2 regions of the Polaromonas sp. P1_E11 genome follow, and region 1 is predicted to be linked to the other one. Evidence: predicted binding sites of a transcription regulator. Region 1 holds the regulator's gene; the other holds the start of a gene.

Region 1 (4,417 bases):
GCCTCTTCAGCACCGTCGCAGAAAACTTAAGCGGAAGTCGCGGGTTAGCTTGCCTGATCCAGCGGTTTTTGAACGCCGGACAAGATTGGTTGCACCAGGTCAGCGCCGTACTTGCAGGGCACCCGGGTTGACGATGTTGGTGGGCGTGCCCTTGATGAAGTTGACAACATTGTCGAACGCCGCGCCAAAGTACAGCTCGTAGCTGTCCTGCTCAACATAGCCTATGTGCGGCGTGCAAATGCAATTTTCGAGGCGGAGCAATGCATGGCCTTGCAGGATGGGCTCCGACTCAAAAACATCGATGGCCGCCAGACCGGGTCGTCCGCGATTGAGGGAGGCGATCAACGCTTCGGGTTCGATCAGCTCCGCCCTTGACGTATTCACCAGCAGGGACGTGGTTTTCATGCGCGACAGGTCTTCCAGCGTCACGATACCGCGTGTCTCCGTGTTGAGTCGCAGGTGAAGGCTCAGTACATCGCTTTGCTCAAAGAATTCGGCTTTGCTGGCTGCGACTTCAAAGCCATCGGCCTGTGCCCGCTCCAGCGACGCGTCGCGGCCCCAAATGACGACACGCATGCCGAAGGCCCTGCCGTAGCCGGCCACAATTTGCCCGATCTTCCCGTAGCTCCACACCCCCAATGTCTTGCCCTTGAGGATGGAGCCGATGCCGAAATTGGGTGGCATCGAGGCTGACTTGAGCCCCGCCTGTTGCCAGGCGCCATGCTTCAAATGGGCTACATAGTGTGGAATGCGGCGCATGGCGGTCATCACCAGGGCCCAGGTCAGCTCGGCGGGTGCCGTTGGAGACCCAATGCCTTCGGCAACCGCGATGCCGCGCTCTGTGCATGCCGCGATATCTACATGGCTTCCGACACGGCCTGTCTGGGCAATCAGCTTGAGTTTGGGCAGCTTTTCAATAACTTGCCTGTTGAGCTGGGTTCTCTCCCGGATCAGGACGATGACATCGGCATCCTTGAGGCGGACGGACAGCTGGCCGATGCCTTTAACGGTATTGGTATAGACCTTGGCGGGGTAGGCTTCAAGCTTGGCCGCGCAGGTCAGCTTCCGCACCGCGTCCTGGTAGTCGTCGAGGATCACAATATTCATGCCGATATTGTGCCTGCAAGATTTTTCTTCCTTTCCGCCGGGGTCACTTCCGACTTGGGATTTTGTATCTCAAGGAAACGCGCCAGATGGCGCCGCAAAACGCCCAGGGCTGAACTTTTGGCAGGTGTTTTCCGTACCGGTTATCGCAAAGGGGCTTCCCGCTGGCTCATGCGCTCAAGTTCTGCACAGACGTCGGCCATGCGGCCGGATATCACCATGCGGCCGGCACACGCAGGGCTGACGTTGGAATCAAACTCACGAACAACTCGCAGCCGGCTGGGGCGGGACTCCTTGACAGAGCGTTGGACGGCAAGAGCGCCAGTTGCGCGCGCAGTCGGGGCGCGCGTTGCCGCGAAATCGCCGGAAGCAAAGGGTAGCGCAAGCTGGTGAGATCTGAGCTGTGCGCCGGCTGGCGCGGAAAACCGGCTTGCCCCAGCCATGCCCTGCGCCGGCAAAAACAATGACACCAATGCCTGCACGGGTGCAAGCAACACCGACAGCATTGGTGAGTGTGAAAAACTGGTGATTCCCATGATGAACTCCTGTATGAGAGAGGTTTACACAGGCAGGATTGCAGACTGGCAAATTGCCAGGAAGGCCTCGGCACCAGGGTGTTGGCCATCACAACGGCCAAACGCCCGCCACCTGGTGCGCGGCCAGGTGAGCTGCCTACATCAGCATCGTGTTGCGAATGAGACCGACGGCCAGGCCTTCCAGCTCGAAAGGCTCACCGGGCTCGACCACAATGGTTTTAAAGTCCGGGTTTTCGGGCAGGAGTTCGATCAGGTGCTTGTTGCGGCGAAAGCGCTTGACGGTCACTTCATCACCCAGCCGGGCCACGACAATCTGACCATTCTTGGCTTCCTTGGATTGCTTGACGGCCAGCAGGTCGCCATCCATGATGCCTGCGTCCCGCATGCTCATGCCGCGGACCTTGAGCAGGTAGTCGGGCTGGCGCTGAAACAGGCTGCTTTCAAAATAATAGGTTTGCTCGACATGTTCCTGCGCGAGAATCGGGCTGCCAGCAGCAACCCGCCCCACCAGAGGTAGGGCGAGTTGGGCCAGGCTTTGCAACGGCAGGGAAAACTGTTTGATTCTGGATTCGTTCAGGCTGCGAAGGGCGTCGTTGCGCAAACGTATGCCGCGTGAGGTCCCGCTGACCAGCTCGATGACGCCTTTGCGGGCCAGCGCCTGCAAGTGCTCCTCGGCGGCATTGGCAGAGCGAAAGCCAAGCTCGGCGGCGATTTCAGCACGGGTAGGCGGGGCGCCTGTACGCGCGATGGCGCTCTGGATCAGTTCCAGAATTTGCTGCTGGCGCGCAGTGAGCTTGGGAGCCTCAGGGGGAAAATGCGAAAAGTTATCGAGTGTGCTCATCACTGTTGCTCCTTGAATCACAACTTAAACCCGCTTGCGTATTGCCTGCTGGCTTTGGGTACGCAACGTTGCCGTAGCTGTTTTAATATCCAGTAACTGTATTTTCATCCAGTTTTTAAAAGATTGCAAGTTTACGTTTTATGCATCCTCAAAATATTGTGATTCTGGGCACCGGCGGCACGATTGCCGGGCAGGCTGCGAGTGCGTCGGACAACATCGGCTATACCGCTGCCCAGGTGGGCGTTGAGCAACTTGTGGCGGCGGTCCCGCCTTTGGCCAGGTTCGGCCCCTTGATGACCGAGCAGGTCGCGCAGGTCGACAGCAAGGACATGAGCTTCGAGGTATGGGTGCGGCTGGCCAGTCGGGTCAATCACTTTCTGGCCCAGCCGGACGTGCAGGGCATTGTCATCACGCACGGCACGGACACGCTGGAAGAAACGGCGTATTTCCTTCATGCGGTGTGCCGCCCCGATAAACCTGTGGTGCTGACCTGTGCCATGCGGCCGGCGACTGCGCTGGTGCCTGACGGCCCCCAGAACATGCTGGATGCCATGGCGGTGGTGCGTCATGCTGGGGCAATGGGTGTTGTCGCGGTGTGTGCCGGAACCATCCACGGCGCGCTGGACGTGCAGAAAGTGCATACCTACAAGGTTGACGCCTTTGACTCCGGTGATGCGGGGCCGATTGGCTATGTAGAGGAAGGATCCCTCAGGTTAGTGAGAAATTGGCCAGAAACCTATGTGGAACGGGCGCAAGCGGCTATCAAAATAATAGCGAATTCCATGATTCCGCTCCAATGGCCGCGCGTTGAGATTGTCATGAACCATGCCGGCGCCAGTGGTGCGATCGTGGACGCGTTGCTGGCACAGGGTGTCCAGGGGCTGGTGGTTGCTGCCACGGGTAATGGCACCTTGCACCACGCGCTGGAGGCGGCCTTGCTTCGCGCGCGGTCTGCGGGGGTGCGGGTCGTCCGTGCGACAAGGTGCCTCAATGGCCGGGTCTTGCCCACACCAGGGGATCTGTTTTCTGATTCACAGGGGCTGAGCCCTGTGAAGGCGAGGATAGCGATGATGCTCGAGTTGCTGGCGGAGAGTTGAAGCCGGGCTTGCAATTGCAGTCCACCGGGTCCGGAAGCCGGAATAAAAAAAAGCCGTCGGGCTGACGGCTTTTTGGGGCAAGTGGACTCGCGTTAGGCCCGGTTCAACCCGCCAGCGCCTTAAATGCTCGGGCGGTGATCTCGTCAACACCGCCCATGCCGCTGATGGCACGGTATTTCGGGGCCAGTTCAGGCTCTGACTTTGCCCAGCTGGAGTAGTACTCAACCAGCGGACGGGTCTGGGCGCTGTAAACCTCCAGGCGCTTGCGGACAGTTTCTTCCTTGTCGTCATCACGCTGGATCAGCGGCTCGCCGGTCACATCGTCTTTGCCTTCGACCTTGGGCGGATTGAACTTGACGTGGTAGGTGCGGCCGGAGGCGGGGTGCGAACGGCGTCCGCTCATGCGCTCGATGATGGCGTCGAAGGGTACGTCGATTTCAAGAACGTAATCCAGCTTGACGCCGGCAGACTTCATGGCGTCGGCCTGCGGAATGGTGCGCGGAAAGCCGTCAAACAGAAAGCCTTTAGCGCAGTCGGGCTGGGCGATGCGCTCTTTGACTAAATTGATGATCAGGTCGTCGCTGACCAAGGCACCCGAATCCATGATTTTCTTGGCTTCAATACCCAGCTGCGTGCCGGCTTTGACGGCCGCACGAAGCATGTCGCCGGTGGAAATTTGGGGGATACCGTACTTCTGGCAAATGAAGGTCGCTTGCGTCCCTTTGCCCGCGCCAGGCGCGCCCAACAAAATCAGTCTCATGGATGTCCTCGGATTTTATGAATTCTTGAAGTCAGCCCGAACCGCCGGCCGGTTTCCGCAGGGCTGCTTGACAGGTATG
Region 2 (4,417 bases), on a different contig from region 1:
GGATCAGGTCTTCGCGCAGCCGCACCTCGCCGTTGATGGGCTTGTCTTCATCGGGCGGCATCGGCAGGTCGTGCTCGCCGCTGAGCAGTTCGCCTTGCGTGCCCACGACCTGGTAATAGACCAGGTCGGTATCATCGGCGCGCAGGATTTCACGCGCAGGCGCCGTCAGGTTGAACTGCACCTGGTTGTTCTTGACCGCCACCAGCTTGGCCAGTGCCTGCACGTTGTATTCAAGCGCACGGTCAAAAGGCTTGCCGGCAATGTTCTGCGCCACCAGCCAGGTCAGCGCCAGGCTGATCGGCCACAGCAGCAGCAGCGGCGTGAGCATCCAGTCGAGGATTTCGCCGAAGAGGCTGCGGCGTTCGCGTTGAAAGAGCCGTAATGCCACAGCTAAAGCGCAATGGCGTTGTCTTCAAGCCAGCAGGAGCCGCGGAACCGGCTTTGCCGGGCCGCAGGCGGGGCGGCCCCCCCGGGGGGCAGGGAACTACACGAAGTGAGTGACCGTGAGGGCTCCATTTCTAGCCGGGAATCTTTTCAAGGCAGTAACCGAGCCCGCGCACCGTCGCAATCCGCACCGGACCCTTTTCAATCTTCTTGCGGAGCCGGTGGATGTACACCTCGATCGCGTTGTTGCTGACTTCTTCACCCCATTCGCAGAGGCGCTCGACCAGCTGGTCCTTGCTGACAAGGCGGCCGGCGCGTTGCAGCAGCACTTCGAGCAAGCCAAGCTCTCGCGCCGACAGCTCCAGCATCTGGCCGTCAATGGTGGCCACGCGGCCGGCCTGGTCGTACACCAGCGGGCCGTGCTTGATGGTGCTGCTGGCGCCGCCCATGCCGCGGCGGATCAGCGCCCGCACACGGGCTTCGAGTTCCTGCAGTGAAAACGGTTTGGCCATGTAGTCGTCGGCGCCGTAGTCCAGGCCTTTGACGCGTTCTTCCACGCTGTCTGCGGCGGTCAGGATCAGCACCGGCATGGCCGAGCCGCGGGCGCGCAGTCGCTTGAGCACTTCCAGCCCGTGCATGCGCGGCAGGCCCAGGTCCAGGATCAGCAGATCGAATTCGGTGTTGGTAAGCAGCGCGGCGTCGGCTTCGGTGCCGCTGGCCACGTGGTCGGCTGCCGCACCGGAGGCGCGCAAAGTGCGCAGCAGGCCGTCGGCCAGGACCTGGTCATCTTCGGCAATCAGGATACGCATGGTTGTCTCCGGGTGGGGCGGCAGCGCCTGCTGCGCCGCAAGTTAGTGTGTTTGCCCGAATTTTAGGCGCTTGCGTCTGTCCCAGGTGCAGGGAGTTACACGCGGTGAGCGACCGTGGGTGCCACATTCAGCCTGCATATGCTTCCAGTCCCAGCGCCACCACTGTGGCCACATCATGCCCGACGGCCTGGCGGAACTCGTCTTCGGCTTGGCGCACCGCCCGGTGAAAGGCTTCCAGCCAGAGCAGGCCCGATTCGGTGAACACCACCTGGCGCGCGCGTTTGTCGTGCGGGTCGGGCTGGCGCGTCACCAAACCCCAGGCTTCGCATTGGTCGACGAGGTCGCCCATGGCCTGCTTGCTCATGCCGGCGCTTTGCGCGAGATCCGTCAGGCGCGAGCCGCCCACGGCCAGGTGGCGTGTGATGTGGATATGCGCTGCGCCGACCTGGTCTCGTGCGGCGAGGTTTGAGAGCGCCAGCGGCACTTCGATGCTGCTGGCCATCAGCGCCAATACACGCTCGTCGAAGCGGCGCAGGGCGTGGCCCATGAGTCGACCCAGATGGGTTTGCCGCCAGCTGGCCTCGGTGGCGCCGAAAGGGCTGGACAGTGTCGATAAAGCGGCCGTTTCTGTCATGAAATCATGGTACCTGAATTGGTCAGGTAAACTGACTAAAAATAGGGTTTACTTATTTTAATAGCGCCCATAAAGTACTGATCATACATCCAGCGCTGTGATTAAAAGCAGAGGCCGGAAACTAGAGCAAAAAGTTTTACATCATTGATTTTCAAGGAGTTTTTCATGGAACTGACCAGCAAACTGAACCCCGCCCAAAACCCTGTACAAAGCGCCGCCCTGAACACCGAGAAGGCCAAGGCCCTGCAAGCCGCCCTGGCCCAGATCGAAAAGCAGTTCGGCAAAGGCACCATCATGAAGCTGGGCGACGGCGAGGTCATCGAGGACATCCAGGTCGTTTCCACCGGCTCTCTGGGCCTGGACATCGCCTTGGGCGTCGGCGGCCTGCCGCGCGGCCGTGTGGTTGAAATCTACGGCCCTGAATCCTCGGGCAAAACCACGCTGACCCTGCAGGTCATCGCCGAAATGCAAAAGCTGGGCGGCACCTGCGCCTTTGTCGATGCCGAACACGCGCTGGACATCCAGTACGCGCAAAAGCTGGGCGTGAACCTGCAAGACCTGCTGATCTCTCAGCCCGACACCGGCGAGCAGGCGCTTGAAATCGTGGATTCGCTCACCCGCTCCGGCGCGGTCGACCTGATCGTGGTCGACTCGGTGGCGGCGCTCACGCCCAAGGCCGAGCTTGAAGGCGAAATGGGCGACTCGCTGCCCGGCCTGCAGGCCCGCCTGATGAGCCAGGCGCTGCGCAAGCTCACCGCCACCATCAAGAAGGCCAACTGCATGGTCATCTTCATCAACCAGATCCGCATGAAGATCGGCGTGATGTTCGGTTCGCCCGAAACCACCACCGGCGGCAATGCGCTGAAGTTCTACGCCTCGGTGCGGCTGGACATTCGCCGCATCGGCTCCATCAAGAAAGGCGAAGAGGTGATCGGCAACGAAACCCGGGTGAAGGTGGTCAAGAACAAGGTGGCCTCGCCCTTCAAGACGGCGGAGTTCGACATCCTCTACGGCGAGGGCATCAGCCGGCTGGGCGAGGTGCTGGACCTGGGTGTGGCCGGCCACATCGTCGAAAAAGCCGGCGCCTGGTATGCATTTAACGGCGAAAAAATCGGCCAGGGGCGCGACAATTCGCGGGAGTTCCTGAAAGAAAACCCCGAACTCGCCATCGAGATCGAAAACAAGGTGCGCGAATCGCTGGGTATTCCGCTGGTGCAAGCCGCGGCCGGTACCGAGCCAGCACCGGTTGAAAAGGCTGCCAAGGCCGAGAAAGCCGAAAAACCCGCCAAAGTAGCCGCCTGAGCCTGTTTTTGAATGCCAAATAAGGCGAAAGACCAATCAGAACGGGCGCAAGCAGCTATCAAAAAAATAGCGCTTGCATTCCAATCTGGCTGAGTCCTTTGACATGGAAAACCTGGCAGACAGCTCCCCCGCCAAACCCGCCCGCCGCGCGGGTTTTGGCCTTTCCCTCAAGGGCCGCGCATTGCGTTACCTGGCCGCGCGCGAACATTCACGCGCCGAACTTGAACGCAAGCTGGCTCCGCATGAAGAAACCCCGGGCCAGCTGAAGGCGGTGCTCGACGACCTTGAGCTCAAGGATTTCATCAGCGAAGAGCGTGTCATCGATTCGGTCATCAACCGGCGTTCCCGCAAGCTGGGCGCCTCGCGCATCCAGCAGGAGCTGCAGGCCAAAGGGCTGGACGTGACGGCCATACGGGAAGCGGTTGGGCAGCTTAAGGCCACCGAGCGCGAACGGGCGCGAGACATCTGGCAGCGAAAGTTTGGCACAGCCCCGGCCAACCCCGCAGAACATGCCCGGCAAATCCGGTTTCTGGCGGGAAGAGGTTTTACACTGGAGGTTGCATCGTGGGTGCTCAAAAATCCCGATAACGAAGGAGATTGAGATCCAGGCTGTAGCGGCCCTTCCTCGCAAAGTCTGGCCCGGGAATGTGAAAGCTTTCAGGAGTCAGCCATTTTCCAGAGTATCCGCACCCTTCTGGCACGCAATAAAAGTGCCGTACCTGCCGGCCCGGTTGTCCCGGGTGAAGATGCCCAGCCATTGCGCTCACGTGGCAACGAATTGTTGGCACAAGGCAGGATTTCCGAGGCCACCGACTGCTATCGCCAGGTAGTCGCCATGACACCGAACGATGGTTTGGCCCATGTCAACCTGGGTTACGGCCTGATGGAACTGGGCGAACTGCCTGAGGCCAGCGCTAGCTTCGGGCAGGCCCTCGCGCTGGACGGCGGTCTTCTGGATGCCCATTTCCTGATGGGACAGGTGCAGATGCGCCAGACGTTGGTTGAAGACGCGGTCCGCAGTTTCCGAGCGGCTTTGACTTTGAAGCCTGATTTTGATTTGGCCTGGTTTGAGCTGGCCCGCGTGCAGGAAAGTTTGCACCAGGTGGATGCGGCGCTGGATAGCTACCAGCAGGTTCTGCGTATCAATCCGGCCTTTGTAGATGCGGCAGCCAACCAGGTCAAGCTGCTGCTTGACTTGCAGCGCTGGCAGGAGGTCATCACGGTGGCGGACGGGCAGATGAAAAACGGAGCACCCCATGACTTCGGCATCCAGAAAGCGTGCGCGCTG

The links. The regulator LexA, encoded in region 1, represses DNA repair genes until DNA is damaged. The targets are predictions, from matches to a motif close to ACTGTATNNNNATACAGT.
Region 2: recA (recombinase RecA) is a predicted target of LexA. The motif match lies at 1,904-1,921, and genes of this name have one in related genera.

What each region holds. Positions count from the first base shown of each region.
Region 1 is NZ_JBFUBA010000003.1:167,098-171,514, reverse strand. Features, by position in the region: gene AC1D11_RS14585 (type IV pilus assembly protein FimV) at 1-30, shown strand, start outside; gene AC1D11_RS14580 (D-2-hydroxyacid dehydrogenase family protein) at 100-1,107, opposite strand; gene lexA (transcriptional repressor LexA) at 1,777-2,481, opposite strand; gene AC1D11_RS14570 (asparaginase) at 2,622-3,578, shown strand; gene adk (adenylate kinase) at 3,682-4,338, opposite strand.
Region 2 is NZ_JBFUBA010000005.1:207,319-211,735, reverse strand. Features, by position in the region: gene AC1D11_RS18165 (sensor histidine kinase N-terminal domain-containing protein) at 1-328, opposite strand, end outside; gene AC1D11_RS18160 (response regulator) at 519-1,193, opposite strand; gene AC1D11_RS18155 (MarR family winged helix-turn-helix transcriptional regulator) at 1,321-1,827, opposite strand; gene recA (recombinase RecA) at 1,993-3,129, shown strand; gene recX (recombination regulator RecX) at 3,233-3,730, shown strand; gene AC1D11_RS18140 (tetratricopeptide repeat protein) at 3,887-4,417, shown strand, end outside.